Streptomyces ficellus: one gene and its partner. The protein of the gene in region 2 binds, or shares a complex with, the protein of the main gene of each other region. Links are inferred from orthologs where the notes say so. Each region holds a gene or a part of one and is shown on either strand. Other genes may lie near its edges. The genes, in order: secG and secY.

Region 1 (15,351 bases), 2.7 Mb from region 2 along the record:
GCCGCCGCCGCCCGGGAATCCCTCGAAGCCGCAGCGCGCTGACGCCGGTATACGAACAAGTAGGAGATGCATTTCTCATGACAGACGCACTCAAGCGCCTCTCCGACGAAGGCGTCGCGATCTGGCTGGACGACCTGTCCCGCAAGCGGATCACTTCCGGCAATCTCGCCGAGCTGATCGACCAGCAGCACGTGGTGGGTGTCACCACCAACCCGTCGATCTTCCAGAAGGCGATCTCGCAGGGCGACGGCTACGACCAGCAGCTGTCGGACCTGGCCGCCCGTGAGGTGACGGTCGAGGAAGCCATCCGCATGATCACGACGGCCGACGTCCGGGACGCCGCCGACATCCTGCGCCCGGTGTTCGACGCGACCGAGGGCCAGGACGGCCGGGTCTCGATCGAGGTCGACCCGCGCCTGGCGCACAACACCAAGGCGACCGTCGCCGAGGCCAAGCAGCTGGCGTGGCTGGTGGACCGGCCGAACACGCTCATCAAGATCCCGGCCACTGAGGCGGGTCTGCCGGCGATCGCCGAGGTCATCGGCCTCGGGATCAGCGTCAACGTGACGCTGATCTTCTCGCTGGAGCGCTACCGCCGGGTGATGGAGGCCTACCTCACCGGCCTGGAGAAGGCCAAGGAGCGGGGCCTGGACCTGTCGAAGATCCACTCCGTGGCGTCGTTCTTCGTGTCCCGGGTGGACACCGAGATCGACAAGCGGCTGGACGGCATCGGCACCGACGAGGCCAAGGCGCTGCGCGGCAAGGCCGCCCTCGCCAACGCCCGGCTGGCGTACGAGGCGTACGAGGAGGTCTTCTCCTCCGACCGCTGGGCGGCCCTGGACCGGGCGCAGGCCAACAAGCAGCGTCCGCTGTGGGCCTCGACGGGCGTGAAGGACCCTGCGTACAAGGACACGCTGTACGTCGACGAGCTGGTCGCGCCGGGCACGGTGAACACCATGCCGGAGGCCACCCTGGAGGCGACCGGCGACCACGGTGCGATCACCGGCAACACCATCGCCGGTACGTACGACCAGGCGCGGGCCGACCTCGCGGCCCTGGAGAAGCTGGGCATCGGCTACGACGAGGTCGTGCAGCTGCTGGAGGACGAGGGCGTCGACAAGTTCGAGGCGTCCTGGAACGACCTGCTCAAGTCGACCGAGGCGGAGCTCAAGCGCCTCGCCCCTTCGGAGGCGTAAACCTTGAACGCAGTTCATGGAGCGAATCCGCTCCGTGACGCCGCAGACCGACGGCTCCCGCGCATCGCGGGGCCGTCGGGCCTGGTGATCTTCGGCGTTACGGGCGATTTGTCCCGGAAAAAGCTGATGCCCGCCGTCTATGACCTCGCCAACCGGGGCCTGCTGCCGCCGGGCTTCTCGCTGATCGGGTTCGCCCGGCGCGAGTGGCAGGACGAGGACTTCGCCGACGAGGTGTACCAGGCCGTCAAGCAGCACGCCCGCACGCCCTTCCGGGAGGAGGTGTGGCAGCAGCTCAGCCAGGGGATGCGGTTCGTCCAGGGCAACTTCGACGACAACGAGGCGTTCGAGACCCTGAAGAAGACGATGGAGGAGCTGGACCAGGCGCAGGGCACCGGCGGCAACTTCGCCTTCTACCTCTCCGTGCCGCCCAAGTTCTTCCCCCTCGTCGTCCAGCAGCTCAAGAAGCACGGGCTGGCCGACGAGAAGGGCGACGCCTGGCGGCGCGCGGTCATCGAGAAGCCGTTCGGGCACGACCTGACCTCCGCCAAGGAGCTCAACGAGATCGTCCACGAGGTCTTCTCGCCCGACCAGGTCTTCCGCATCGACCACTACCTGGGCAAGGAGACCGTCCAGAACATCCTGGCGCTGCGCTTCGCCAACACGCTCTTCGAACCGATCTGGAACCGGTCCTACGTGGACCACGTGCAGATCACCATGGCCGAGGACATCGGCATCGGCGGGCGCGCCGGGTACTACGACGGCATCGGCGCCGCCCGTGACGTCATCCAGAACCACCTCCTCCAGCTGCTCGCGCTGACCGCGATGGAGGAGCCGGCCTCCTTCGACGCGGACGCGCTCGCGGCCGAGAAGACCAAGGTGCTGGGCGCGGTGAGGCTGCCCAAGGACCTCGGCAAGTCCACCGTGCGCGGCCAGTACGCGGCCGGGTGGCAGGGCGGCGCGAAGGCCGTCGGCTACCTGGAGGAGGACGGCATCGACCCGCAGTCGAAGACCGACACCTACGCCGCGATCAAGCTGGGGATCGACAACCGCCGCTGGGCGGGCGTCCCCTTCTACCTGCGCACCGGCAAGCGGCTGGGCCGCCGCGTCACCGAGATCGCGGTCGTCTTCCAGCGCGCCCCGCACTCCCCCTTCGACCACACGGCGACCGAGGAACTGGGCCAGAACGCGCTGGTCATCCGGGTCCAGCCGGACGAGGGCGTGACGCTGCGGTTCGGCTCCAAGGTGCCCGGCACCTCGATGGAGGTCCGGGACGTCTCGATGGACTTCGCGTACGGCGAGTCCTTCACGGAGTCCAGCCCCGAGGCGTACGAGCGGCTGATCCTCGACGTCCTGCTCGGGGACGCCAACCTCTTCCCCCGCACGGAGGAGGTCGAGCTGTCCTGGCAGATCCTGGACCCGATCGAGCAGTTCTGGGACCGGCACGGCAAGCCCGCGCAGTACGAGTCCGGGACCTGGGGTCCGGTCGAGGCGGACGAGATGCTCGCACGAGACGGACGGAGCTGGCGCCGGCCATGAAGACCGACCTGACGGACACCACGTCCAGCAAGATCAACAAAGCCCTGGTGCTGGGGCGCCGCGCCATCGGCACACCCGCCATCGGCATGGTCCTCACCCTGGTCATCGTCACCGACGAGGAGAACGCCTACGACGCGCTGAAGGCCGCCAACGAGGCGTCCCGCGAGCACCCCTCGCGCACCCTGGTGGTCATCAAGCGCCCCTCGCGTTCGCCGCGCGACCGGGCCAACGCCCGCCTGGACGCCGAGGTGCGCCTCGGCGCCGACGCCTCGACCGGCGAGACGGTCGTGCTGCGGCTGTACGGCGAGGTCATCGACCACGCCCAGTCGGTGGTCCTGCCGCTGCTCCTCCCCGACGCCCCGGTGGTCGTCTGGTGGCCGGTGCAGGGCCCGACCGACCCGGCCAACGACCCGCTGGGCGCCCTCGGGCAGCGGCGCGTCACCGACAGTTACGCCTCCGAGCACCCGGTGCGGGACCTGACCGCGCGCGCCGCCGCCTACACGCCCGGCGACACCGACCTGTCCTGGACCCGGATCACCCCGTGGCGCTCGATGCTCGCGGCGGCCCTGGACCAGGTCACGTGCGAGGTCACCGCGGCCGAGGTGGAGGGCGAGGAGTTCAACCCGAGCGTCGAGCTGCTGGCCATGTGGCTGGCGGACCGGCTGAAGATCCCGGTCAAGCGCTCGGCCTCCGCGGGCCCCGGCCTGACCGCCGTACGCATGGAGACCACCTGCGGGCCCATCGTGCTGCACCGGCCGGACGCCACCCTGGCCACCCTGTGCATCGAGGGCCAGCCGGACCGGTCGGTCGCGCTCAAGCGCCGGGAGACCTCGGAGCTGATCGCCGAGGAGCTGCGGCGGCTCGACCCGGACGACACCTACGCCTCGGCGCTGCGCTACGGCGTGGACCGGCTCGGCGAGGCGGCACGGCCCGCCGGCGGCGGTGCGGCGGAACCGGACGAGCGGTCCGGCGAGGACCGGTCCGCCGAGGAGAAGCCGGCGGCGAAGAAGGCCGCGACAAAGTCCCCGGCCAAGAAGGCGGCGGCCAAGTGACCGGACCGGAGCTCGTCGTCCACCGCGACAAGGAGCTGATGGCCCGGGCCACCTCGGCCCGGCTGATCACGGCGATCGTGGACGCCCAGGCCGCGCGCGGCACCGCCTCGGTCGTCCTCACCGGCGGTCGCAACGGCAACGGCCTGCTGGCCGCGCTGGCTTCGGCGCCGGCCCGGGACGCGGTCGACTGGTCGCGCCTGGACCTGTGGTGGGGCGACGAGCGGTTCCTCCCGGAGGGCGACCCCGACCGGAACGACACCCAGGCGCGGGCGGCACTGCTCGACGGCGTTCCGCTCGACCCGGCGCGGGTGCACACCATGCCGGTGCTCGACGGCAGACACGGCAAGGACGTGGACGCCGCGGCCGACGCGTACGCGGCCGAACTGGCCGCCGCCGCGGGGCCGGACGACGAGGGCCCCGTCCCCGCGTTCGACGTCCTGATGCTGGGCGTCGGCCCGGACACGCACGTCGCCTCCCTGTTCCCGGAGCTTCCGGCGGTACGGGAGACGGAGCGCACGGTGGTCGGTGTGCACGGTGCGCCCAAGCCGCCGCCGACGCGGATCTCGCTGACGCTCCCGGCGATCCGGGCGGCGCGCGAGGTGTGGCTGCTCGCGGCGGGCGAGGACAAGGCACAGGCGGTGGCGGTCGCCCTGTCGGGCGCGGGCGAGATGCAGGCCCCGGCCGCCGGCGCGTACGGCACGTCGCGGACGCTGTGGCTGCTGGACGAGGCGGCCGCGGCGCGGCTGCCGGCCGCTCAGGAACGGCCGTCGGTTTCCTGACGCTTCGTCACGTCACGTTGTGGAGGGCCCGGTTCACCCGCTGACGCGGGGGTGCCGGGCCCTCGGCGCGTTCGGTCGGTGCCCGGTGCGTCGTCCGGTACCGAACCGGGGGCGCGCTCCAGGAACGGCTCCAGGAGCCCCGGTACGGCCGCCGCGGCGAACGTGAGCCCTTCGGACCGGTCCGCGTCGTGGACGTGGTACGCGCCCGCGCCCGCCGCCGTCGTGGCCGTCAGCGTCACGAGGCCCGCGCGGCGCTGGAAGTACGACTGCCGCACCGTCCAGCCGATGACGCCACCCCGCTGGAGGGCGACCGTGGCGCGGCGTACGGTGCCGGAGCGGGCGACCACGTAGTCACCGCTGGTCCCGTGGCCCAGGCTGCGGTAGGCGTCGAGGGCGAGGAGCACCGCGAGCGGCGGCAGCAGCAGGGCGCAGGCCACGGCGGCGTGGAGCAGCACTGTGCTGAGGGCGGCGCCGAGGACGGCGAGGACCAGGACCGGCACCGTCGCGGCGCCCACGGCCCACCTCAGCCGCCGGGCCCGGGCCGCGCGGGGGTGGGCGGTGAGCGGCGCGCCGGTCGGGGGGCCCGCCTCCCGGAGGACCTGTGCGGCGACGGCGTCCGCCAGCGGGCGGGGCGCGGGGGGCAGCAGCGTCTTGTGGTCGGCGTGCCGGTCGTCGCCCGCCGCGGCGAGCCCGGTGGCCACGGCGTCCACCCGGGCCGCGCCGCAGAGCCGCACGCCGAGCGGTTCGACCAGCTCCACTCCGCGCAGGCGCCGCTCCTCGATGGAGACGGAACGGGTGGTGAGCAGACCGCGCCGCACCCGGAGGGTGCCGCCGGGCTCGCGCTCCAGCCGGTAGTTCCACCACATCTCGACCCACAGGCCGAGGGCGCCGACGACGCCGGCGAGCAGGGCGGCGGCCGCGAGCGCGAGGACGACCCCTAGGACGGGGGTGTCCCGGAACCGGTCACCCACCCAGTCGATCACGTCGTCCTGGGCGCCGAACCACTCGCTGACCTGCATCAGACCGCCCGCCGCCGCGCCTCCGAGCAGCGGGGCGACGAACGACAGGGGCGCGTACCGGATCCAGCGGGGGTCCAGGGCGGCCAGCTCGCCGTCCGGGTGGGCGCGCCGGGCGGGCTCCGGGGGCCGGGCGAGCAGTTCACGCCGGAGCCGTTCGCCCTCCGCCCTGCTGACCGGGTGGAGCTCCAGCGTGGACTCGCCGCCCCCGGTGTGCTCGCCGGTGCCTATCCGGACCTTGACCAGGCCGAGGACGCGCAGCAGCGGGTGGGCCGTCAGGTCGACGCTGCGGATGCGTTCCCGCGCCAGCGACCGGCGCTTGACCAGCAGCAGTCCGCTGTGGAGCTCGGCACGCTCGGGCCCGATGCGGTACCGGGTGCGGGTCCAGCGGACGTACTCCAGCGCGGCGCCGCCCAGCACGAAGACCACCGCCGCGGCGAGCAGCAGCAGGGCGCGGGCGCCCCGCAGCGGCCCCTCCCGGAGCCAGGTGCCGCCGCTGAGGCCGAGCAGCACCGGCACACAGACGCCCCAGGCGACTCCGGCGGCGACGAGGGCGGTCACCAGGACGGCCCGCTTGTCGAGCCGCAGCCACCCGTCGTTGTGGGTGGTGTGCGTGGTGGTGCCGGGGGTGTCGGCGTCCCCGGCGCGGGGACCGGAGCCGCTGCTCACGTCGCGTCCCCGGGCGTGTCCCGGGTGATGCGGGTCAGCCGTTCGGCCAGGTCCGCGGCCAGCTCGTGGTCGAGGCCCTCGATGCGGACGGCGCCCTTGGAGGACGCGGTGGTCACGGTGACCGTGGCGAGGCGGAACGCCTGCTCCAGCGGCCCGCGCACGGTGTCGACCGTCTGGATCCGGGACATCGGCGCGATACGCCACTCCTGCCAGAACGCCCCCGTCCGGACGTAGACCGCCTCGTCGGTGACCTCCCACCGGTGGACCCTGAACCACCAGCGGGGGAGGAACGCGGCGCAGCCGAGCCCGGTCACGGCCAGGGCCGCGGCGGGCCCCCACAGCCAGGGCCTGGCCGGCTCGAGCAGCGCGCCGAGCACAGCCGGCACGAGCACGGGCACCCCGGTCAGCAGCAGCAGCCGCGTACGCCACCAGCCGACGGCCCGCTCGTTGAGCGCCCGGTCCGGCGGCCGCAGCCGCACCGCGTCCTCCCCCGTCATCCGGTCACCTGCCCCGGAGGGTCCGGTACCGGTCAGCCAGTGCGGCGGTCGAGCTGTCGAGCTGGTCGCCGCCCTCGCCCCGGGTCAGGACGGGCTCGATCTTCTTGGCGAGCACCTTGCCGAGTTCGACGCCCCACTGGTCGAAGGAGTCGATGTTCCAGACGGCGCCCTGGACGAACACCTTGTGCTCGTACAGCGCGATGAGCTGGCCGAGGACGGCAGGGGTCAGCTCGTCGGCGAGGATCGTGGTGGTGGGGTGGTTGCCGCGGAAGGTCTTGTGCGGCACCAGCTCCTCCGCCACACCCTCGGCACGGACCTCGTCGGGCGTCTTGCCGAAGGCCAGCGCCTGGGTCTGGGCGAAGAAGTTCGCCATCAGCAGGTCGTGCTGGGCGACCAGGCCGGGCCGCAGGTCGTCGACCGGCTTCGCGAAGCCGATGAAGTCGGCCGGGATGAGCTTGGTGCCCTGGTGGATCAACTGGTAGTACGCGTGCTGCCCGTTGGTGCCCGGCGTGCCCCAGACGACGGGGCCGGTCTGCCAGTCGACCGGGTTGCCGTCGCGGTCGACGGACTTGCCGTTGGACTCCATGTCGAGCTGCTGGAGGTAGGCGGTGAACTTCGACAGGTAGTGGCTGTAGGGCAGGACGGCGTGGGACTGGGCGTCGAAGAACGCCCCGTACCAGACGCCCAGCAGACCCAGCAGCAGTGGCGCGTTCTCCTCCGGCGGGGCCGTGCGGAAGTGCTCATCGACCAGGTGGAAGCCGTCGAGCATCTCCCGGAACCGCTCCGGCCCGATGGCGATCATCAGGGAGAGGCCGATGGCGGAGTCGTAGGAGTAGCGGCCGCCCACCCAGTCCCAGAACTCGAACATGTTGGCCGTGTCGATGCCGAAGTCCTCGACCTTGCCGGCGTTGGTCGACAGGGCGACGAAGTGCTTGGCGACGGCTTCCTGACCGGCCCTCAGCTCGGTGAGGAGCCAGTCGCGGGCGGAAGTGGCGTTGGTGATGGTCTCGATGGTGGTGAACGTCTTGGACGCGATGATGAACAGCGTCTCGGCCGCGTCCAGGTCGTGGATCGCCTCGTGCAGGTCGGCGCCGTCCACGTTGGAGACGAACCGGAAGGTCAGGTCCCGCCGGGTGTAGGCGCGCAGCGCCTCGTACGCCATCGCCGGGCCCAGATCGGAGCCGCCGATGCCGATGTTGACGACGTTCTTGATGGGACGGCCGGTGTGGCCGGTCCACTCGCCGGAGCGGATCCGCTCCGAGAACGCGGCCATCTTGTCGAGCACCGCGTGCACACCCGGCACCACGTTCTCGCCGTCGACCTCGACCACGGCCTCGCGGGGGGCGCGCAGCGCCGTGTGGAGGACCGCCCGGTTCTCGGTGGTGTTGATCTTGTCTCCGCGGAACATGGCGTCCCGCAGCTCCGCCACTCCGGTCGCGGCGGCCAGCTCGCGCAGCAGCCGCAGCGTCTCGTCCGTGACGAGTTGCTTGGAGTAGTCCAGATACAGGTCGCCGACCCGCAGCGTGTACGCGGTGCCGCGCGCCGGGTCGGCCGCGAACAGTTCACGCAAGTGCGTCTGCCCCAACTGCTCCCGGTGCTTGCCGAGCGCCGTCCACTCGGGCATCCGGTTGAGCCTGGTGCGGCTTGCTGCGTTCATCTCGGACATCAGCCCACTTTCTCGTGCCTGCCTGCTTGCCCCGCTGCCCTTCCAACCTAATTGATCTGCGGCGCCGGGGTGGCGAAGGCAAGCGCGGACCGAGCATCGGCGATGCCGCGCACAACACAGCGGGCCCTGCCGGTGGATTCCACCTACAGGGCCCTCGGTCGCTCAGATCTCGCCGCGGAGTTTGGCCAGCGCCTCGGCCAGGATCGCCTCGCCGTCCGCGTCGCTGCGCCGCTCCCGTACGTACGCGAGGTGCGTCTTGTACGGCTCGGTGCGCGGCGGGTCCGGCGGGTTGTCCCGGTCCTGGCCGGCCGGGAACCCGCACCGCGGGCAGTCCCAGGTGTCGGGGACCTGCGCGTCACTCGCGAAGCTCGGCTGCGTCTCGTGCCCGTTCGAGCACCAGAAGGAGATGCGGAGTCGCGGCGCGGACTCGCCCCGCTCGGCCTCCCCCATCGGCCCCGCGCCGACCCGGCTTCCCCGGATCGCGTTGCCACTTGCCACGGTTGTAACTCCCTGCGTGATGGTGCTCGAAGATGCCCCAGTCTACGTAAGGCCCAACGCGCGTCCAGTGATTGGAGTTACACCCCTTCCCGGGACGCGGAACCGAGACGTCAGTTGTCCAGCTTGATCAGGAGAGCAAGTACGACAATGCACGCGAACCACAGCAAACCGACGACCACGGTGATGCGGTCCAGGTTGCGCTCGGCGACGGAGGACCCGCCGACGGACGACTGCATGCCGCCACCGAACATGTCGGAGAGGCCGCCGCCCTTCCCCTTGTGCATCAGCACCAGCAGCATCAGCAGCGCGCTGAAGACGATGAGGGCGATCGAGAACCCCATAACCACGGCTGGACCCTACTTCCTGGCAATTCTCGGACTACACGGACTGTCGACACGACTGTCGGACGTCGGACGTCTGCGGACGACGGGGGCCCAGGCTCGCTCCTGGGGAAAGAGCCTCGGCCCCCGCAAGGGTACGACGATTCCGCCCTACCGCATACTCACCGGCAGGGGGACCCTACTCACTGGTCGCGGAACCGGACGATCTTGACGAACTCGTCCGCGTCCAGCGCCGCGCCGCCCACCAGGGCGCCGTCCACGTCGGGCTGCGCCATGATCGCGGCCACGTTCGAGGACTTCACGGAGCCGCCGTACTGGATGCGGACCTTGTCGGCCAGCTCCTTGGAGTACAGCTCGGCGAGCCGCCCGCGGATGGCCCCGCAGACCTCCTGGGCGTCCTCGGGTGTGGCGACCTCGCCGGTGCCGATGGCCCACACCGGCTCGTAGGCGATGACGATGGTCTCGGCCTCCTCGGCCGGGACGTCCTTCAGGCCGCCGTCGAGCTGGGCGAGCGTGTGGGAGACCTGCTCACCGGCCTTGCGGACGTCCAGGCCCTCGCCGACGCAGAGGATCGGGACCAGGCCGTTGCGGAAGGCCGCCTTCACCTTGGCGTTGCAGACCTCGTCGGACTCGCCGTGGTACTGCCGTCGCTCGGAGTGGCCGACGGCCACGTACGCGCACTTCAGCTTGGCCAGCATCACGCCGGAGATCTCACCGGTGTACGCGCCGGAGTCGTGCGCCGAGATGTCCTGGGCGCCGTACTTGATCTTCAGCTTGTCGCCGTCGACCAGGGTCTGGACGGACCGCAGGTCGGTGAAGGGTGCGAGGACGGCCACCTCGACGGCCTCGTAGTCCTTGTCGGTCAGGGCGAAGGCGAGCTTCTGGACGTGGGCGATGGCCTCGAGGTGGTTGAGGTTCATCTTCCAGTTGCCCGCCATCAGCGGGGTGCGGACGGTCATTGAGGGTCAGTCCTCCAGTGCGGCGAGGCCGGGAAGCGTCTTGCCTTCGAGGTACTCGAGGCTCGCGCCGCCGCCGGTCGAGATGTGGCCGAATGCGTTCTCGTCGAAGCCCAGGGTCCGGACGGCCGCGGCGGAGTCGCCACCGCCGACGACCGTGAAGGCCGGGGAGTCGACGAGCGCCTGGGCGACGGCCTTGGTGCCCTCGGCGTAGTCGGGGTGCTCGAAGACGCCCATGGGGCCGTTCCAGAAGACGGTGGCCGCGTCGGCGAGCTTCGATGCGTACAGCTTGCGGGTCTCGGGACCGATGTCCAGACCCTCCTGGTCGGCCGGGATCGCGTCGGCGGCGACCAGCGTCGGGTTGGCCGGGGCCTTCGTCTTCAGGTCCGGGAACTCGGCCGAGACCAGCACGTCGACGGGGAGCACGAACTCCACGCCCTTGGCCTCGGCGCGCGCCAGGTACTCCAGGCAGGCCGGGACCTGGTCCTCCTGGAGCAGCGAGATGCCGACCTCGTGGCCCTTGGCCTTGAGGAAGGTGTACGCCATGCCGCCGCCGATGAGGATGCGGTCGGCCTTGTCCAGCAGGTGGTCGATGACGCCGAGCTTGTCGGAGACCTTGGCTCCGCCGAGGACGACGACGTAGGGGCGCTTGACGTCGTCGGTGAGCTTCCTCAGGACGCCGACCTCGGTGGCGATGAGGTATCCGGCGTAGGCCGGCAGCAGGCGCGGCAGGTCGTACACGGAGGCGTGACCGCGGTGCACGGCACCGAAGCCGTCACCCACGTACACGTCGGCGAGGGCGGCGAGGCGGGCGGCGAACTCGGCGCGCTCGGCGTCGTCCTTCGACGTCTCGCCGGCGTTGAAGCGGAGGTTCTCCAGGACGGCGACCTGACCGTCGGCCAGGCCCTCGACGGCCGCGTGGGCCTCGGAGCCGATGGTGTCGCCGGCGAACGAGACGGGGCGGCCGAGCAGCTCGCCGAGGCGCGCGGCGGCGAACCGCAGCGTGAAGGCCGGGTCCGGGGCGCCCTTGGGGCGGCCGAGGTGCGAGGCCACGACGACCTTGGCACCGGCTTCGGTCAGCGCCTTGACGGTGGGCAGGACGGCGCGGATGCGGCCGTCGTCGGTGATGGTGGTGCCTTCCTGCGGCACGTTGAGGTCGGCGCGGACGAACACCCGCTTGCCTTCGACCCCTTGACGCAGAAGCTCGTCGATCGTCTTCATCTGTCCTCTTACTCCGTACTCCTTGGAAGATCGACGCAAGCGTCAGGGCCCGTGCAGCGCGGCGTTGCGCTGCCCGAGCCCTGCGCTCACATCGAAGTGCCTGCCCTGCTGCCCGGTTTCTTAGAGCTGGCCGCCGACGAAGACGGTGAGGTCGACGAGGCGGTTGGAGTAGCCCCACTCGTTGTCGTACCAGCCGACGACCTTGACCTGCTTGCCCTGGACCATCGTCAGCTGGGAGTCGAAGGTGCAGGAGGCCGGCCAGTTGACGATGTCCGAGGAGACGATCGGGTCCTCGGTGTACTCGAGGATGCCCTTGAGCTGGCCCTCGGCGGCCTTCTGGAAGGCGGTGTTGATCTCGTCCCTGGTGACCTCGCGGTCGAGCTCCAGGACCAGGTCGGTGACCGAGCCGGTCGGGACCGGGACGCGCATGGCGATGCCGTCGAGCTTGCCCTTGAGCTGCGGCAGGACCAGGGCGGTGGCCTTCGCGGCGCCCGTCGAGGTCGGGATGATGTTCTCCGCGGCGGCGCGGGCGCGGCGGAGGTCCTTGTGCGGGAAGTCCAGGATGCGCTGGTCGTTGGTGTACGCGTGGACCGTCGTCATCATGCCCTTGACGATGCCGAAGTTCTCGTCGAGGACCTTGGCCATCGGCGCCACGCAGTTGGTGGTGCAGGAGGCGTTGGAGATGACGTGGTGGTTGGCCGCGTCGTACTTGTCCTGGTTGACGCCCATGACGATGGTGATGTCCTCGTCGGTGGCCGGAGCCGAGATGAGGACCTTCTTGGCGCCACCGGCGATGTGCTTCTCGGCGTCGGCCTTCTTGGTGAAGATGCCGGTCGACTCGATGACGATGTCGACGCCCAGCTGACCCCACGGGATGTCGGCCGGGTTGCGCTCGGAGAGCACCTTGATGGTGTGGCCGTCGACCGTGATGGTGTCGGCGGTGTGGGTCACCTCGGCCTTGAGGCGGCCCAGGATGGTGTCGTACTTCAGCAGGTGGGCCGTGGTCGCAGTGTCACCCAGGTCGTTGACAGCCACGATCTCGATGTCTGCACCCTGCTCCAGCAGCGCGCGGAAGTAGTTACGACCGATGCGGCCAAAGCCGTTGATGCCTACGCGGATCGTCACGAACCGATCTCCTCGTTAGGTACGCCGGGTTTCGACGCCCGGCGAGTTGCTATTTGGGATGTCCCCGACCGCTTACGACCCTACCTCCCTCCAGGCGGCGGAGTGACATCTAGCGCACCCGGACGCGCCCGGTGGACCGGAACCCTGCCCTACTGGACAGTACGGTCCCCCGGGGCGTCCGGGCGGCTACCGAGCGTCAGCGGTGGTGTGCTCTTCGGAGCGGGCGTGCGCTCGTCAGCGCCTGGTCGCGGCCAGCGCCCCGCCCAGCAGCCGGCCGCGCTGCACCGGGTCGGTCACGTGCTCCAGTCCGAACCCGAGCAGCACGGTGTCGCGGGTGGTGACGGCCGCGTGGGAGCGGAACAGGGCGGGTGACCGGGCCCAGTCGCCGGCGTTGCCCGGGCTGCCCGCGGGCGGGCCGGGGACGGACCAGGTGCCGAGGGAGGTCTCGAACCCCTCGGTGTCCCGGACGGCACCGCCGACGACCAGTTCGGTGCCGTCGACGAAGGCGCCGGTCTCACCGGTCCCGGGGTCGGACACGTACGAGACGGACAGCTCGACCCGCTTGCCGGCGTAGGCGCTCAGGTCGAGCGACACCGGCTGCCAGCCACCCGAGGTGCCGGTGAAGGCGTGCCAGGCGCCGGTGGTGCCGGTGGCGGTGCAGCCGTCCTCGCCGAGCGTCAGGTAGTGCGCGAGGAAGGGGTGGCCGGCGAGGTAGTAGCCCTCGGCGCAGTCGGCCGGGACCGCGCTGGACGAGCGGCCCCCGGTGTCGGGCAGGGTCGTCCAGTCGTCCTGGCCGACGGTGCGGGCCTCGACGATCACGTGGTCGTACCCGGGCTCGGTGTCGTGGCTGAGCCGGAACGTCAGGGTGGGCCTCTCCGCCGCGGCGGTGCCGGCCAGGTCGACGGTCCGGGTCAGCCGCATCCAGGCGTTGTCGGCGTGCCGGGCGGCGGCGAAGGTCTCGCCCTCGTACGGCTCGAAGGGGGCCCGGACGCCGGGGTAGTCGCCCGCGGCGGCGCTGCGGAACTGCGGGAACGTGTCCGGGTCGAGGGTGTCGGAGGTGACGGTGTAGGCGCCGGCGCCGTCGAGCGGGTTGCCGGCCGCGTCCCCGAGGGGGGCGGCCGTGCCGGCGAAGCGGCCGGTGCCGCGGAAGGCGTCGGGGGACGCCATCCCGGAGCGGCGGTGGGCGCCGAGGTAGTACTGGGCGAAGTCGTTGGAGTCGGCGCGGCCGATGTCGACGAGTCCGCCGGACTGCTCACCGGCGTTGATCAGTTTGCCGCCCTCGTTGAGGTGGTCGCGCACGGCGAGCATGGTGGGGCCGGAGGGCCGTTCGGCGCCGGTGTACCAGACGACCGTGCGGAAGTGGCCGAGCACGCCGAGCGGGTGGGGCGTGCCCTGGGTGGCGACGTCCCACACGACTCCCCTGCGGCCGTTGTCCTTCAGCGCCTTGGTGTACGTGGCGCCGTGCCGGGCCGGTGCGGTGCCGCCCTCCTCGGCGAGCACCAGGACGTCGCCGCGGGGCCGCTCGGCGATGGTGTAGGTGAAGGGGGTGGACGTGACGCGCTTGCCGTCGCGGGTGCGGCCGGTGAACCAGACCTCGACGGTGTCGCCGGGTTCGCCGTCCTGGACCTCGGCGCGGTACTCGTCGTAGTAGAGGTTGTCCTCGCCGCCGTACGTCTCGCCGCCCTTCCAGGCCCTGAGGCGCTGGTCGTGGGTGCGGCCGCCGTTGACGCGGTACTTGAGCTCCTTGTCGCGCAGCGACTTGCGGGCGGTGACGGCGACTTCCTGGTCGGCGCCGTCGTACGCGTAGGAGGTGGTGAAGGCGTCGGGTACGAAGGCGGGGGCGGCGTTGCCCACGGGTGAGACCGGGTCGTCGGGGCGGGCGGCGGACTCGGCGACGGCGAGGGCGAACGGGACGTTCTTGGCGAACTCCTGCTGGATCAGCTTCTCGTCGTCGGGGAAGGTGAAGACGGACGCGCAGTCGGCCGGCTCCCAGGCGTCGTTCGGGTCGACGCGGGAGGCGGTGGCGCAGGTGGACATCTCCGGGGTGAACATCTGCATGCCGTTGACGTTCGCCGCGTGTCCGTCGGCCTCGCCGTTGGTGGTGTAGAGCTCGGAGGACACCTGCGGGCGGTAGCCGGGGACCGCGGACTTCTCGGGGGTGCCGGCCAGCGCCTTGAGGGCGACGTCGTCGGGGGTGTCGGTGGCGACCTGCCAGCCCACGCCGTACAGCAGGAGCTGGGCGGCGGAGTGGTAGTTGATCCCGTACTGGAAGCCGATCCGCTTCTGGAAGGCGTCGAGCGCCTTCGTCTCGGGCTCGGACATGGGGCCGGTGCCGCGGTAGGTCTCGTCGGCCGGGTCGGGCGACGAACCCTCGTCGTCGTAGCCCCACTTGTAGGAGAAGTTGCGGTTGAGGTCGACGCCGTCGCCGGGGGCGGTCCTCCCGTCGCCGTTGTTGTCGCGGAGGTTCTTGCGCCACTGGCGGTTGGCCGGGGAGGCGTGGGTGTGGTCGTAGCCGTCGGGGTTGGCGGAGAGGACGAACCACAGCTCGGTGGTGTCGACGATCTTCGTGATGCGGGGGTCCTGGCCGTACCCGGCGAGGTAGTGGTGGAGCAGGCGCCGGTTCATCTCGGGCGTGATCCACTCGCGGGCGTGCTGGTTGGAGACGTAGAGGGTGGCGGGCCTGGCGCCGTCCCTGGTCCGCTTGGCGTTCTTGCTGAGCTTGAGGGCGAGGATGTCCTGGCCCTTGACCGTCTTGCCGATGCTGACGACCTTGGTGAGGGCCGGGTGGGCCCGGGCGGT
Region 2 (15,320 bases):
CTCCAGGGCGACGCCCCGCACGTCGATCGCCTGGCCGCCCGCCCGCGGCCCCGGGGCGCGCTCGACGACGGTGGGCGCGAAGCCCCTGCGGTGGAGCAGGTGCGCGAGGGCGGATCCGGCGATACCGGCACCGGAGACAAGTACGGACTGCATGGTCCAGCTCCTTTCGATACGGTGTACGCCACTGAATGTACGGCGTACACACAACCCTGCCAAGCGCGCTCGACACGCGCCTAAGCACCGCCCTGTACTAGGTCAGAGGGTGAACAGGGCCGATCGCCGCTGCTAGGGTCTGCCCTAGTACAGGGCCGTCGGCCCGGCGAAGGAGGCGGAAAAAAAACATGACGCGACCCCCCGGGGACCAGCCCCCCTACCTCCGCATCGCCGCCGACATCCGGCGGCGCATCACCGACGGCGACCTCCGCCCGGGCGACCGCGTCCCCTCCACCCGGCAGATCGCCCAGGAGTGGGGCGTGGCCCTCGCCACCGCCACCAAGGCGCTCACGGCGCTCCGCCTGGAGGGCGCCGTCGAGGCCCGCCCGCGCGTGGGCACCGTGGTCGCCGGAGCGCCCGGCGGGCAGGAGGCGCCCGCCGGGCGCGAGCGGGCCGCCACCGCCGCCGAACCGGAGCTCACCCGGGCCCGCGTGGTCCGGGCGGCCATCGAGATCGCCGACGCCGAAGGACTCGCCGCCCTCTCCATGCGCGGCATCGCCGCCCGCCTCGGCGTGGCCGCCATGTCCCCGTACCGGCACGTCGGCAGCAAGGACGAGCTCGTCGCCCTGATGGCGGACGCCGCGTACGGCGAGGTCGGGCACCCGGCCGAACCGCCGGAGGGCTGGCGGGGACGGATGGAGACCGGGGCGCGCGCCCTGTGGGAGGTGTGCCGGCGGCACCCGTGGGTCGCCCAGATCGGGCCGCTCAGCCGCCCGCTCGTGCTGCCGAACCTGATGGCGCACGGTGAATGGGTGCTCGGCGCGCTGGCGGACAGCGGCCTGGACGCCCGGACCCGGTTCGACATCCACTTGCTGATCTACACCTACGTCCAGGGCATCGCCGTCCACCTGGAGCGCGAGACCCAGGCCCTGGCCGCCACCGGCCTCACCGAGGACGAGTGGATGGCGGGCCAGGAGGCGGCGATGCGCGAGGTCGTCACCTCGGGGCGCTACCCGGCCCTCAGCCGCACCCTCATGGAGTTCGAGGACGGCTACGACCTCGACCTCGACGCCCTCTTCGAGTTCGGCCTCGGCCCCCTGCTCGACGGGATCGGGCGCATCGTCAACGGGGCGCCACGACCGGCGTGATCAAATATGCCCGTCATACGGACGACTGGGGTGGGGGCCATGGGCAGGGGCGCGGCGGAGGAACGGCCGGAGGACGGGTCGTCGGTGTCCGACGAGGAATGGGCGCGCTTCCTCCGCGAGGCGGGTGAGGGCCACGGGGCGGACGCGCCCAAGGAGCCGTCGGCCGACGAGCGGGAGCGGCGCGCCGGGCGCACCGCCCGCCCCGCGCAGCCCGAGGGCTGGCGCACCGGCCCGGCCTGGCGGGAGCCCGACGGCCGCGCCACCCGGCGCAGGCGCTGGACCGGCGCCCTCGGGGTGCTGCTGGCGGCGGGGCTCGTCGTCGTCGCCGTACGCCCCGAGCTGGTCACCGACCGGTTCGGCGGCACCGGCCACGCCGAGGCCACCGCGCCCCTGGCGGGCGCGGGCGCCGGTGACGTCCCCACGCTCAAGGAGCCCTTCCGGGGCTCGCCCGCCGCCGGCTGGGCGGACGGCGCCGACGGCATCGAGGTGCCCGGGGCGGAGGCCGTCGCCGGGATGACCAGGCAGCAGGTCGCCCAGGCGCTGGACAACACCAAGAAGCTTCTGGTCGCCGCCAACCTGGACCCGGCGACCCTCCGGGGCGAGCACCCCCGGGCCGCGCTGGACCTGCTGGACCCGCTGCAGCCGAGCGGCCGCGGCGCGCTGGAGAAGGCCCTGGCCGACCCCGGCCCGGACAGCGACCCCCTGTGGCTCTTCAGCCGCTTCGACCCCTCCGAGGTCGTTCCGGCGGGTGACGTGGTGAAGGTCCGGGGCACGCTGACGTACGGGAAGGGCGAGCGCGCCGGCGAGATGCGGGTGCACGCCGACTACACGTTCGTCTACCCGGTGGTGAAGGCGGCGCCCGGCTCCACGGAGGTCGCCCGGACCGTCGTGCGCCGCCAGATGACCCTCGCCCTGCACGACCCCGTGACGTTCCGCGCCACGCCCGGCAAGCTGTCGGTGCTGCGCATGGACGAGAGCGCCGGCAACGACGACTGCTCCCGCGCCCACGACGGCTTCCTGCACCCGCGGTTCACCTCGGACCTCCTGGCGGGCGAGGACGGCGGTGGCACCGGCAAGGCGTTCGACCCCTACGACCGCACCAAGCCGCTCGCCGAGCAGCCCGACTGGTGCGGCACGGTCAGCCGCACCTGACGGACGCGCCCGAAGGAGCCCGGAACCCGGGCCTCCGCGTGCCGTGGTTTGACGCGGGAGCCCGCCGGGGTAATCTCTTCGGCTCGATTGGCGTCGGCATGGCCCCGTATGGCAGACTGTCCGGGTTGCTCGGTTGAGTGCCGATGCTGCGCGCCTCCCGCCGGGAGGACCGGAAGCGAGTCCCACAGTACTCGTCGCCCCATGCGTTGTACCGAGAGGTGCAGGGGCGGACGTACGGGAATCTTCCGGGAAGTGTCAGCGGGGCGCCGACCAGGCACCCGGTGGGTGTTCCGCCCCCGACGCTCTTCACAGAGCACAGCGCGGTCCTCGGGCCCGCACCCCCTCAGCTGGGAAATCCTTCGGGAGAGCTACGTGGAGGGGATGCGACACGCCCGACCGCGTGGGTCGGAGGAGGAGCTGCGATTCCCAGGCCGTGAGGCCCAGGAGGAGCGGCCCGCCAGGTTCCAGAGCGTTACGAGAGACAGGACTACTGAGTAGCCATGGCGGGACAGAAGATCCGCATCCGGCTCAAGGCCTACGACCACGAGGTCATCGACTCGTCGGCGAAGAAGATCGTCGAGACGGTGACGCGCACTGGTGCGTCGGTCGCGGGCCCGGTGCCGCTGCCCACTGAGAAGAACGTGTACTGCGTCATCAAGTCGCCGCACAAGTACAAGGACTCGCGCGAGCACTTCGAGATGCGCACGCACAAGCGCCTCATCGACATCCTCGACCCCACGCCGAAGACGGTTGACTCGCTGATGCGTCTCGACCTGCCGGCCGGCGTCGACATCGAGATCAAGCTCTGAGGTGACGCGCGAGATGGCTAAGAACATTAAGGGCGTCCTGGGCGAGAAGCTCGGCATGACCCAGGTCTGGGACGAGAACAACCGGGTTGTCCCGGTCACCGTCGTCAAGGCCGGGCCCTGCGTCGTCACCCAGGTCCGCAGCAACGACACCGACGGCTACGAGTCGGTCCAGATCGCCTTCGGCGAGATCGACCCGCGCAAGGTGAACAAGCCCCTCAAGGGTCACTTCGCCAAGGCCGACGTCACCCCGCGCCGCCACCTGGTGGAGATCCGCACCGCTGACGCCTCCGAGTACACGCTCGGCCAGGAGATCACCGCTGAGGTCTTCGAGGCGGGCGTCAAGGTCGACGTCACCGGCAAGAGCAAGGGCAAGGGCTTCGCCGGTGTCATGAAGCGCCACAACTTCCGTGGCCTGGGCGCCGGACACGGTACCCAGCGCAAGCACCGCTCGCCCGGTTCCATCGGTGGCTGCGCCACCCCGGGCCGTGTGTTCAAGGGCCTCCGCATGGCGGGCCGCATGGGCAACGAGCGGGTCACCACCCAGAACCTGACCGTCCACGCCGTTGACGCGGAGAAGGGTCTGCTCCTGATCAAGGGTGCGGTTCCTGGTCCGAACGGCGGCCTCGTCCTGGTCCGTACCGCGGCCAAGGGGGCCTGAGGTAACCGATGAGCACCATTGACATCCTTTCGCCGGCAGGCGACAAGGCCGGGACCGTCGAGCTCCCCGCGGAGATCTTCGACGCCAAGACCAGCGTTCCGCTGATCCACCAGGTCGTCGTCGCCCAGCTGGCCGCTGCCCGTCAGGGCACGCACAAGACCAAGACCCGTGGCGAAGTCCGCGGTGGTGGCAAGAAGCCGTACCGCCAGAAGGGCACCGGCCGCGCCCGTCAGGGTTCGACCCGTGCGCCGCAGTTCGCCGGCGGTGGCGTGGTCCACGGCCCCGTGCCGCGTGACTACTCGCAGCGCACCCCGAAGAAGATGAAGGCCGCCGCCCTGCGCGGTGCCCTCTCGGACCGGGCGCGTCACTCCCGCATCCACGTCGTCACCGGCGTGGTCGAGGGCGAGGTCTCCACCAAGGCCGCCAAGACGCTGTTCGGCAAGATCTCGGAGCGCAAGAACCTGCTCCTGGTCGTCGAGCGCGCCGACGAGGCCGCGTGGCTGTCCGCCCGCAACCTGCCCCAGGTTCACATCCTGGAGCCGGGCCAGCTGAACACGTACGACGTGATCGTCTCCGACGACGTGGTCTTCACCAAGGCCGCCTTCGAGTCCTTCGTGTCTGGCCCCAAGGCCGATGACAACGAGGGGAGCGAGGCCTGATGGCCGAGATCACCAGCAAGACCTTCTCCGACCCGCGTGACGTTCTCGTCAAGCCGGTCGTCTCCGAGAAGAGCTACGCGCTGCTCGACGAGAACAAGTACACGTTCATCGTGGCGCCGACCGCGAACAAGACCCAGATCAAGCAGGCCGTCGAGTCGGTCTTCTCGGTCAAGGTCACGTCGGTGAACACGATCAACCGCCAGGGCAAGCGCAAGCGCACCCGCACCGGTTTCGGTAAGCGCGCCAACACCAAGCGCGCCATCGTGACCCTTGCTGAGGGCAACCGTATCGACATCTTCGGCGGTCCGACCGCCTGACGGCGGTCTGGATCGTCCGAATATCGGACGAGGACTGAGAAATGGGTATCCGCAAGTACAAGCCGACGACTCCGGGCCGTCGTGGCTCCAGCGTCGCCGACTTTGTCGAGATCACGCGGTCCACGCCGGAGAAGTCGCTGGTCCGCCCCCTGCACAGCAAGGGCGGCCGTAACAACACCGGTCGTGTGACCGTCCGTCACCAGGGCGGTGGCCACAAGCGCGCCTACCGCGTGATCGACTTCCGTCGTCACGACAAGGACGGCGTGCCGGCCAAGGTCGCTCACATCGAGTACGACCCCAACCGCACCGCGCGCATCGCGCTCCTCCACTACGTGGACGGCGAGAAGCGCTACATCATCGCTCCGCGTGGCCTGAACCAGGGCGACCGGGTCGAGAACGGCCCCGGCGCCGACATCAAGCCCGGCAACAACCTGGCCATCCGCAACATCCCGGTCGGTACCACGATCCACGCGATCGAGCTCCGTCCCGGCGGTGGCGCCAAGTTCGCCCGCTCCGCGGGTGCCTCCGTGCAGCTGCTCGCGAAGGAGGGCCAGATGGCCCACCTGCGCATGCCGTCCGGCGAGATCCGTCTCGTCGACGTCCGCTGCCGCGCCACGATCGGCGAGGTCGGCAACGCCGAGCAGTCGAACATCAACTGGGGCAAGGCCGGCCGCAAGCGCTGGCTGGGCGTCCGCCCGACCGTCCGCGGTGTGGCGATGAACCCGGTTGACCACCCGCACGGTGGTGGTGAGGGCAAGACCTCCGGTGGTCGCCACCCGGTCTCCCCGTGGGGTCAGAAGGAGGGTCGTACTCGTTCTCCCAAGAAGGCGAGCAACAAGTACATCGTCCGCCGCCGCAAGACGAACAAGAAGCGCTAGGAGCGGGTTTAGATGCCGCGCAGTCTCAAGAAGGGGCCCTTCGTCGACGACCACCTGATCAAGAAGGTGGATTCGCAGAACGAAGCCGGCACCAAGAACGTCATCAAGACCTGGTCCCGCCGCTCGATGATCGTCCCGGCCATGCTCGGCCACACGATCGCGGTGCACAACGGCAAGACCCACATCCCGGTGTTCGTCACCGAGTCGATGGTCGGCCACAAGCTCGGCGAGTTCTCGCCGACGCGCACCTTCCGGGGTCACGTCAAGGACGACCGGAAGTCGAAGCGCCGCTAAGGCGGGGTGGAATCGACTATGACTAACACCGAAGGGACAACCATGGAAGCCAGGGCCCAGGCGCGGTACATCCGCGTCACGCCCATGAAGGCCCGCCGCGTGGTGGACCTCATCCGTGGCATGGACGCCACGGAGGCTCAGGCGGTCCTGCGTTTCGCCCCGCAGGCCGCGAGCGTGCCGGTCGGCAAGGTGCTGGACAGCGCCATCGCCAACGCCGCGCACAACTACGACCACACGGACGCCTCTTCGCTGTACATCAGCGAGGCGTACGTCGACGAGGGCCCGACCCTGAAGCGGTTCCGTCCGCGTGCCCAGGGCCGTGCCTACCGGATCCGCAAGCGGACCAGCCACATCACCGTGGTCGTCAGCAGCAAGGAAGGAACCCGGTAATGGGCCAGAAGGTAAACCCGCACGGGTTCCGGCTCGGCATCACCACCGACTTCAAGTCGCGTTGGTACGCCGACAAGCTGTACAAGGACTACGTCAAGGAAGACGTCGCCATCCGTCGGATGATGACGTCCGGCATGGAGCGCGCCGGCATCTCGAAGGTGGAGATCGAGCGCACCCGTGACCGCGTGCGGGTGGACATCCACACCGCTCGTCCCGGCATCGTCATCGGCCGCCGTGGCGCCGAGGCCGACCGCATCCGCGGTGACCTCGAGAAGCTCACGGGCAAGCAGGTCCAGCTGAACATCCTCGAGGTCAAGAACCCCGAGGTCGACGCTCAGCTCGTGGCCCAGGCCGTGGCGGAGCAGCTGTCCTCCCGCGTCTCCTTCCGCCGTGCCATGCGCAAGAGCATGCAGTCGGCCATGAAGGCGGGCGCCAAGGGCATCAAGATCCAGTGTGGTGGCCGTCTCGGCGGCGCCGAGATGTCCCGCTCGGAGTTCTACCGCGAGGGTCGTGTGCCGCTGCACACGCTGCGCGCGAACGTCGAGTACGGCTTCTTCGAGGCCAAGACGACCTTCGGCCGCATCGGCGTGAAGGTCTGGATCTACAAGGGCGACGTCAAGAACATCGCCGAGGTCCGCGCCGAGAACGCTGCTGCCCGTGCGGGCAACCGCCCGGCCCGTGGTGGCGCTGACCGCCCGGCCGGCCGCGGTGGCCGCGGTGGCGAGCGTGGCGGACGCGGTCGCAAGCCGCAGCAGGCTCAGGCTGCCGAGGCCCCCAAGGCCGAGGCTCCCGCCGCCGCTCCGGCTGCTGAGAGCACCGGAACGGAGGCCTGACCGAAATGCTGATCCCCCGTAGGGTCAAGCACCGCAAGCAGCACCACCCCAAGCGCCGCGGTATGGCCAAGGGTGGTACGACGGTTGCGTTCGGCGAGTACGGCATCCAGGCCATGACTCCGGCGTACGTGACCAACCGCCAGATCGAGGCGGCTCGTATCGCGATGACCCGCCACATCAAGCGTGGCGGCAAGGTCTGGATCAACATCTACCCGGACCGCCCGCTGACGAAGAAGCCCGCCGAGACCCGCATGGGTTCCGGTAAGGGTTCCCCCGAGTGGTGGGTCGCGAACGTGCACCCGGGCCGGGTCATGTTCGAGCTGTCCTACCCGAACGAGAAGATTGCACGTGAGGCTCTGACTCGCGCGGCCCACAAGCTGCCGATGAAGTGCCGGATCGTCAAGCGCGAGGCAGGTGAAGCGTGATGTCGGCCGGTACCAAGGCGTCCGAGCTGCGCGAGCTGGGCAACGAGGAGCTTGTTGCCAAGCTCCGCGAGGCCAAGGAAGAGCTGTTCAACCTCCGCTTCCAGGCGGCGACCGGGCAGCTCGAGAACCACGGTCGGCTCAAGTCCGTCCGTAAGGACATCGCCCGGATCTACACCCTGATGCGCGAGCGTGAGCTGGGCATCGAGACGGTGGAGAGCGCCTGATGAGCGAGAACAACGTGACTGAAGAGAAGACCGCTCGCGGTTTCCGCAAGACCCGTGAGGGTCTGGTCGTCAGCGACAAGATGGACAAGACCGTCGTCGTCGCCGTCGAGGACCGCGTCAAGCACGCGCTGTACGGCAAGGTCATCCGCCGTACGAACAAGCTCAAGGCGCACGACGAGCAGAACGCCGCGGGTGTCGGCGACCGTGTCCTCCTGATGGAGACCCGGCCGCTGTCCGCGAGCAAGCGCTGGCGCGTCGTCGAGATCCTCGAGAAGGCCAAGTAATCGCTCGGGGGGTTTCCCCCGAGTTCGTTCCGCCAGGCTCGGCAGGGGCCGACCTCTCCGGAGGAGCCCCTGCCGGGAACCGGCAGACAATCAGGAGATAGACGTGATCCAGCAGGAGTCGCGACTGCGTGTCGCCGACAACACTGGTGCCAAGGAGATCCTTTGCATCCGTGTTCTCGGTGGTTCCGGTCGCCGCTACGCGGGCATCGGTGACGTCATCGTCGCCACCGTCAAGGACGCGATCCCCGGTGGCAACGTGAAGAAGGGTGACGTCGTCAAGGCGGTCATCGTTCGCACCGTCAAGGAGCGCCGCCGCCAGGACGGCTCGTACATCCGCTTCGACGAGAACGCCGCCGTCATTCTGAAGAACGACGGCGACCCTCGCGGCACCCGTATCTTCGGCCCCGTGGGCCGTGAGCTGCGCGAGAAGAAGTTCATGAAGATCATCTCGCTCGCGCCGGAGGTGCTGTAAGCATGAAGATCAAGAAGGGCGACCTGGTCCAGGTCATCACCGGTAAGGACAAGGGCAAGCAGGGCAAGGTCATCGCGGCCTTCCCCCGCGAGGACCGTGTCCTGGTCGAGGGTGTCAACCGGGTCAAGAAGCACACCAAGGCCGGTCAGACCGCTCGCGGTTCCCAGACCGGTGGCATCGTCACGACCGAGGCCCCCATCCACGTGAGCAACGTTCAGCTCGTCGTGGAGAAGGACGGCAACAAGGTCGTCACGCGCGTCGGTTACCGCTTCGACGACGAGGGCAACAAGATCCGCGTTGCCAAGCGGACGGGTGAGGACATCTGATGGCTACCACCACCACTCCGCGTCTCAAGACGAAGTACCGCGAGGAGATCGCGGGCAAGCTGCGTGAGGAGTTCTCGTACGAGAACGTCATGCAGGTTCCCGGCCTCGTCAAGATCGTGGTCAACATGGGTGTGGGCGACGCCGCCCGCGACTCCAAGCTGATCGAGGGTGCCATCAAGGACCTCACCACGATCACCGGTCAGAAGCCGGCCGTCACCAAGGCCCGCAAGTCCATCGCGCAGTTCAAGCTGCGTGAGGGCCAGCCGATCGGTGCCCACGTCACGCTCCGTGGCGACCGCATGTGGGAGTTCCTGGACCGCACCCTGTCGCTGGCGCTTCCGCGCATCCGCGACTTCCGCGGCCTGTCCCCCAAGCAGTTCGACGGCCGTGGCAACTACACCTTCGGTCTCACGGAGCAGGTCATGTTCCACGAGATCGACCAGGACAAGATCGACCGTGTCCGGGGTATGGACATCACCGTGGTGACCACGGCGACCAACGACGAAGAGGGCCGTGCGCTCCTCCGTCACCTCGGCTTCCCGTTCAAGGAGGCGTAAGCGAGATGGCGAAGAAGGCTCTCATCGCGAAGGCTGCCCGCAAGCCCAAGTTCGGCGTGCGCGCGTACACCCGCTGCCAGCGCTGCGGTCGTCCGCACTCCGTCTACCGCAAGTTCGGCCTGTGCCGCGTGTGCCTCCGTGAGATGGCTCACCGTGGCGAGCTGCCGGGCGTGACCAAGAGCTCCTGGTAATCCCCTTCATCAGGGATTCCGGAGTCTCTCGGTAAGCATCTGGTCGGCAGGAGCCCACACCCGCATGCCGTAGGCTTGTGGGGTTGGGCGCCTGCCGCCCGTACGACTTACTACGCCGTAGGTCCCCGCACCGCACCCGTCCCGCCCATGAGCGGGGAGAGGGATGGCGCATACAGGAAACCCCGGCGAGAGAGGCCGAAGGCCAATTCATGACCATGACTGATCCCATCGCAGACATGCTGACTCGTCTGCGTAACGCGAACTCGGCGTACCACGACTCCGTGACGATGCCGCACAGCAAGATCAAGTCTCACATCGCGGAAATCCTCCAGCAGGAGGGCTTCATCACGGGCTGGAAGGTCGAGGACGCCGAGGTCGGCAAGAACCTCGTCCTCGAGCTGAAGTTCGGTCCGAACCGTGAGCGCTCCATCGCGGGCATCAAGCGGATCTCGAAGCCCGGTCTGCGGGTTTACGCGAAGTCCACCAACCTGCCGAAGGTCCTCGGCGGTCTGGGCGTGGCGATCATCTCCACGTCCCACGGCCTCCTGACCGGCCAGCAGGCGCAGAAGAAGGGCGTGGGTGGGGAAGTCCTCGCCTACGTCTGGTAGTCGGGAACGGAGGAAAAGCCAATGTCGCGTATCGGCAAGCTCCCCATCACGGTTCCCGCCGGCGTGGACGTCACCATCGAGGGCCGCACGGTCACGGTGAAGGGTTCCAAGGGCACCCTGAGCCACACCGTCGCCGCGCCGATCGAGATCGTTAAGGGCGAGGACGGCGTTCTCAACGTCACCCGTCCGAACGACGAGCGTCAGAACAAGGCCCTTCACGGCCTGTCCCGCACGCTGGTGGCCAACATGATCACCGGTGTGACCAAGGGGTACACGAAGGCGCTCGAGATCAGCGGTGTCGGTTACCGCGTGGCCGCGAAGGGCTCCAACCTGGAGTTCCAGCTCGGCTACAGCCACCCGATCCTGGTGGAGGCCCCCGAGGGGATCTCCTTCAAGGTCGAGTCGCCGACCAAGTTCTCGGTCGAGGGCATCGACAAGCAGAAGGTCGGCGAGGTCGCCGCGAACATCCGCAAGCTTCGCAAGCCCGACCCCTACAAGGCCAAGGGCGTGAAGTACGCGGGTGAGGTCATCCGCCGCAAGGTCGGAAAGGCTGGTAAGTAAGCCATGGCATACGGCGTGAAGATTGCCAAGGGCAAGGCCTACAAGGGCGCTGCTCTGAAGCGTCGCCACATCCGCATCCGCAAGAAGATCGCGGGTACGACCGAGCGTCCGCGCCTGGTCGTCACGCGTTCCAACCGCGGCATCACCGCTCAGGTCATCGACGACATCGCGGGTCACACCCTCGCGTCGGCGTCCACCCTGGACGCGTCCATCCGCGGCGGCGAAGGCGACAAGTCGGCTAAGGCGAAGCAGGTCGGCCAGCTCGTGGCCGAGCGTGCCAAGGCTGCCGGCATCGAGGCTGTCGTGTTCGACCGTGGCGGCAACCAGTACGCCGGGCGCATCGCCGCCCTGGCGGACGCCGCCCGCGAAGCCGGGCTCAAGTTCTGAGCCGGTTCCGTAGCTCAGCGGAAAACGAAGAGAGGTAATTCCAATGGCTGGACCCCAGCGCCGCGGAAGCGGTGCCGGTGGCGGCGAGCGGCGGGACCGGAAGGGCCGTGACGGCGGCGCTGCTGCCGCCGAGAAGACCGCGTACGTTGAGCGCGTTGTCGCGATCAACCGCGTCGCCAAGGTTGTGAAGGGTGGTCGTCGCTTCAGCTTCACCGCGCTGGTCGTGGTGGGCGACGGTGACGGCACCGTGGGTGTCGGTTACGGCAAGGCCAAGGAGGTGCCGGCCGCCATCGCCAAGGGTGTGGAGGAGGCCAAGAAGCACTTCTTCAAGGTCCCCCGTATCCAGGGCACCATCCCGCACCCCATCCAGGGTGAGAAGGCCGCGGGCGTCGTCCTGCTCAAGCCTGCTTCCCCCGGTACCGGTGTGATCGCCGGTGGCCCGGTGCGCGCCGTTCTCGAGTGCGCCGGCGTCCACGACATCCTGTCGAAGTCCCTGGGCTCCGACAACGCGATCAACATCGTGCACGCGACCGTGGCGGCCCTCCAGGGTCTGCAGCGTCCCGAGGAGATCGCGGCCCGCCGTGGTCTGCCCCTCGAGGACGTCGCCCCCGCGGCTCTCCTGCGTGCGCGTGCAGGGGCGGGTGCGTAATGGCTCGCCTCAAGGTCACGCAGACGAAGTCGTACATCGGCAGCAAGCAGAACCACCGCGACACCCTGCGTTCCCTGGGCCTCAAGCGCCTGGGTGACGTGGTCGTCAAGGAGGACCGCCCCGAGTTCCGCGGAATGGTGCACACCGTCCGCCACCTCGTGACGGTCGAGGAGGTCGACTGACATGGCGGAGCAGAACCCGCTGAAGGTCCACAACCTCCGTCCCGCCCCGGGCGCCAAGACCGCCAAGACCCGTGTGGGTCGTGGTGAGGCGTCGAAGGGTAAGACGGCCGGTCGTGGTACCAAGGGCACCAAGGCCCGTTACCAGGTTCCGGAGCGCTTCGAGGGTGGGCAGATGCCCCTCCACATGCGTCTCCCGAAGCTGAAGGGCTTCAAGAACCCGTTCCGCACCGAGTACCAGGTCGTGAACCTGGACAAGCTCGCGGCCCTGTACCCGCAGGGTGGCGAGGTCACCGTTGCCGACCTGGTCGACAAGGGTGCCGTGCGCAAGAACAGCCTCGTCAAGGTCCTGGGCCAGGGCGAGATCTCCGTGGCGCTGCAGGTGACGGTCGACGCCGTCTCCGGCTCCGCCAAGGAGAAGATCACCGCCGCCGGCGGCACCGTCACCGAGCTCGTCTGAGCCTCGTCCTGACGGACACCGAACGGCAGAGAGCCTGGCCGGCGCCCCTCGTGGGCGTCGGCCAGGCTCTTTTTCGCCATGTCCGCCCTCGTCGTCCGCGCCGTCGTCCGCCCGTCGTCCGTTCCGTCGCCGCACGGCGTCTTTCGGACATCTTCACGAAGGCGCCACACGGTCCGGCATCAACTGCGGCCCTCGGTCGTTGCCCTGGGTGGGGGACCGGGTGACCGGTCGCCAAGGAGGGATCGGCCTTACCCGTGGTTGACGTGCCTCAGCGACGTTTCACGCGGGCGTGACGGCCGGGTATGGTAGCCGCTGTTAGTGTCCCGGCAGTCTGCCCCCGTGGCGTAAGGCTGCCGTGTTTGTATCTACTCACTTACCAAACCGTCACCCTCACGCGCGTAACGCGGGGGTCGCAGGAGGCACCGTGCTCACCGCGTTCGCCCGGGCGTTCAAGACGCCCGACCTGCGCAAGAAGCTGCTCTTCACGCTGGGCATCATCGTGATCTACCGGCTCGGGGCCCACATCCCCGTCCCCGGTGTCGACTACCAGTCCGTCCAGCAGTGCGTGGACGAGGCCAGCAAGGGCGGCAACAGCCTGCTGGGCCTGGTGAACCTGTTCAGCGGCGGGGCGCTTCTGCAGATCACCATCTTCGCGCTCGGCATCATGCCGTACATCACGGCGAGCATCATCCTGCAGCTGCTGACCGTCGTCATCCCGCGTCTGGAAGCCCTCAAGAAGGAGGGCCAGGCGGGTACGGCCAAGATCACGCAGTACACGCGGTACCTGACGATCGCCCTCGCGATCCTCCAGGGCACCGGCCTCGTGGCGACCGCCCGCACCGGCGCGCTGTTCAGCGGCTGCACGGTGGCCGGCCAGGTCGTCCCGGACCGCTCGATCTTCGTCACCATCCTGATGGTCATCACCATGACCGCGGGCACCGCCGTCGTCATGTGGCTCGGTGAGCTCGTCACCGACCGCGGCATCGGCAACGGCATGTCGATCCTGATGTTCATCTCGATCGCCGCCGGCTTCCCGGGCGCCCTGTGGGCCATCAAGGTCAGCGGCAAGCTCGCGCAGGGCTGGATCGAGTTCGGCACGGTCATCCTGATCGGCTTCGTGATGGTGGCCCTGGTGGTCTTCGTCGAGCAGGCCCAGCGCCGCATCCCGGTGCAGTACGCGAAGCGCATGATCGGCCGCAGGTCCTACGGCGGTACGTCCACGTACATCCCGCTCAAGGTGAACCAGGCAGGTGTGATTCCTGTCATCTTCGCCTCGTCGCTGCTCTACATCCCGGCCCTGATCGCGCAGTTCTCCAGCGGCACCTCCGGCTGGAAGACCTGGATCGAAGCCCACTTCGTCAAGGGTGACCACCCCTACTACATCACCGTCTACTTCCTGTTGATCGTCTTCTTCGCCTTCTTCTATGTGGCGATCTCGTTCAACCCCGAGGAAGTCGCGGACAACATGAAGAAGTATGGTGGCTTCATCCCGGGTATCCGGGCTGGTCGACCTACTGCTGAGTACTTGAGCTACGTGCTCAACCGGATCACCTGGCCGGGCTCGCTGTATCTGGGTCTGATCGCTCTTGTGCCGACGATGGCGTTGGCAGGCTTCGGTGGCGCCAATGCCAACTTCCCGTTCGGCGGGACGAGCATCCTCATCATCGTGGGTGTGGGGCTGGAGACCGTGAAGCAGATCGAGAGCCAGCTCCAGCAGCGCAATTACGAAGGGTTCCTCCGCTGATGCGAATCGTCCTCGTCGGACCGCCCGGTGCGGGCAAGGGAACGCAGGCCGCGTTCCTTGCCAAGAACCTGTCGATCCCGCACATCTCCACGGGCGACCTGTTCCGAGCCAACATCAGCCAGGGCACGGAGCTGGGGCTGAAGGCCAAGTCCTACATGGACGCCGGCGAGCTGGTGCCCGACGAGGTCACCATCGGCATGGCCAAGGACCGCATGGAGCACCCGGACGCCGTGAACGGCTTCCTGCTGGACGGCTTCCCCCGGAACGTGTCGCAGGCCGAGGCGCTCGACGTCATGCTCCGGGCCGGGAACATGAAGCTCGACGCGGTGCTCGACCTGGAGGTCCCCGAGGACGAGGTCGTGAAGCGGATCGCCGGCCGCCGGCTGTGCCGCAACAACGACAAGCACGTCTTCCACGTGACCTACACCCCGCCGAAGACCGAGGGCGTCTGCGACGTGTGCGGCGGCGAGCTGTACCAGCGCGGTGACGACTCCGAGGAGACGGTCCGCAGGCGGCTCGAGGTCTACCACACGCAGACCGAGCCGATCATCGACTACTACAAGGCCCAGGGCCTGGTGGTCACCATCTCCGCGCTCGGCAAGGTCGACGAGGTGACCGGCCGCGCGATGGCGGCGCTGCGGGGCGAGCAGGCCGCGTAGTACCCCGCCGGCTTCCGTACGACGGCCGCGGTGCCCTTCGGGGCGCCGCGGCCGCTGTCGTACCGCCGTATCGTTGTGAGGTCACCCCGTACTCCCTTGGAAAGGCGTCAGCCGTCATGGTGCAGATCAAGACTCCCGAGCAGATCGCGAAGATGCGCGAGGCGGGGCTGGTCGTCGCCGCCATCCACGCGGCGACGCGCGAGGCCGCGGTGCCGGGCGCGACGACGAAGGACCTGGACGAGGTCGCGCGGAAGGTGATCGCCGACCACGGGGCGAAGTCGAACTTCCTGGGGTACGGCGGCT

Evidence for each region.
Region 1: the proteins of secY (region 2) and secG are in contact, whole or in part, in a crystal structure (PDB 5AWW), measured with the Thermus thermophilus proteins. The link is inferred for Streptomyces ficellus from one-to-one orthologs. Residues at the interface, in WP_096411648.1 of Thermus thermophilus: Leu14, Gln16, Arg17, Phe20, Ile34, Pro35, Pro37, Ile72, Arg108, Arg109, Asn112, Gln113, Arg116, Ile117, Ile120, Pro145, Gly146, Trp147, Phe152, Phe155, Val156, Val159, Thr160, Val162, Ala163, Gly164, Ala166, Leu167, Trp170, Glu173; in WP_223903268.1 of Thermus thermophilus: Tyr5, Ile9, Tyr12, Leu13, Ala16, Leu19, Val20, Val23, Leu24, Gln26, Glu27, Pro28, Gln30, Gly31, Ala32, Asp34, Leu35, Met36, Gly37, Gly38, Ser39, Ala40, Asp41, Leu42, Phe43, Ala45, Arg46, Val48, Tyr53, Thr56.

Annotation. Positions count from the first base shown.
Region 1 is NZ_CP034279.1:5,649,655-5,665,005, reverse strand. The notes cover bases 7,636-10,505. They hold secG (preprotein translocase subunit SecG), read right to left. Parts: upstream 9,251-10,505; coding sequence 9,020-9,250; downstream 7,636-9,019. Other genes in these bases: EIZ62_RS25250 (phosphoglycerate kinase), read right to left, coding at 10,216-10,505; tpiA (triose-phosphate isomerase), read right to left, coding at 9,433-10,209; EIZ62_RS25265 (RNA polymerase-binding protein RbpA), read right to left, coding at 8,574-8,909; pgi (glucose-6-phosphate isomerase), read right to left, coding at 7,636-8,402. Outside these bases: tkt (transketolase), read left to right, coding at 1-42; tal (transaldolase), read left to right, coding at 78-1,196; zwf (glucose-6-phosphate dehydrogenase), read left to right, coding at 1,200-2,732; glucose-6-phosphate dehydrogenase assembly protein OpcA, read left to right, coding at 2,729-3,784; pgl (6-phosphogluconolactonase), read left to right, coding at 3,781-4,563; EIZ62_RS25280 (PH domain-containing protein), read right to left, coding at 4,539-6,167; EIZ62_RS25275 (PH domain-containing protein), read right to left, coding at 6,245-6,745; more of pgi, read right to left, coding at 6,750-7,635; more of EIZ62_RS25250, read right to left, coding at 10,506-11,427; gap (type I glyceraldehyde-3-phosphate dehydrogenase), read right to left, coding at 11,548-12,552; EIZ62_RS25240 (M14 family metallopeptidase), read right to left, coding at 12,787-15,351. UniProt on the Bacillus subtilis protein: Involved in protein export. Participates in an early event of protein translocation.
Region 2 is NZ_CP034279.1:2,958,459-2,973,778, reverse strand. What follows is about bases 12,360-15,198. They hold secY (preprotein translocase subunit SecY), read left to right. Parts: upstream 12,360-13,038; coding sequence 13,039-14,358; downstream 14,359-15,198. Other genes in these bases: map (type I methionyl aminopeptidase), read left to right, coding at 15,134-15,198; EIZ62_RS12780 (adenylate kinase), read left to right, coding at 14,358-15,017; rplO (50S ribosomal protein L15), read left to right, coding at 12,360-12,614. Also shown: EIZ62_RS12910 (FAD-dependent monooxygenase), read right to left, coding at 1-153; EIZ62_RS12905 (TetR/AcrR family transcriptional regulator C-terminal domain-containing protein), read left to right, coding at 342-1,301; EIZ62_RS12900 (hypothetical protein), read left to right, coding at 1,341-2,453; rpsJ (30S ribosomal protein S10), read left to right, coding at 2,954-3,262; rplC (50S ribosomal protein L3), read left to right, coding at 3,276-3,920; rplD (50S ribosomal protein L4), read left to right, coding at 3,929-4,579; rplW (50S ribosomal protein L23), read left to right, coding at 4,579-4,896; rplB (50S ribosomal protein L2), read left to right, coding at 4,938-5,774; rpsS (30S ribosomal protein S19), read left to right, coding at 5,787-6,068; rplV (50S ribosomal protein L22), read left to right, coding at 6,111-6,458; rpsC (30S ribosomal protein S3), read left to right, coding at 6,458-7,291; rplP (50S ribosomal protein L16), read left to right, coding at 7,297-7,716; rpmC (50S ribosomal protein L29), read left to right, coding at 7,716-7,940; rpsQ (30S ribosomal protein S17), read left to right, coding at 7,940-8,224; rplN (50S ribosomal protein L14), read left to right, coding at 8,328-8,696; rplX (50S ribosomal protein L24), read left to right, coding at 8,699-9,022; and 9 more genes. UniProt on the Bacillus subtilis protein: The central subunit of the protein translocation channel SecYEG. Consists of two halves formed by TMs 1-5 and 6-10.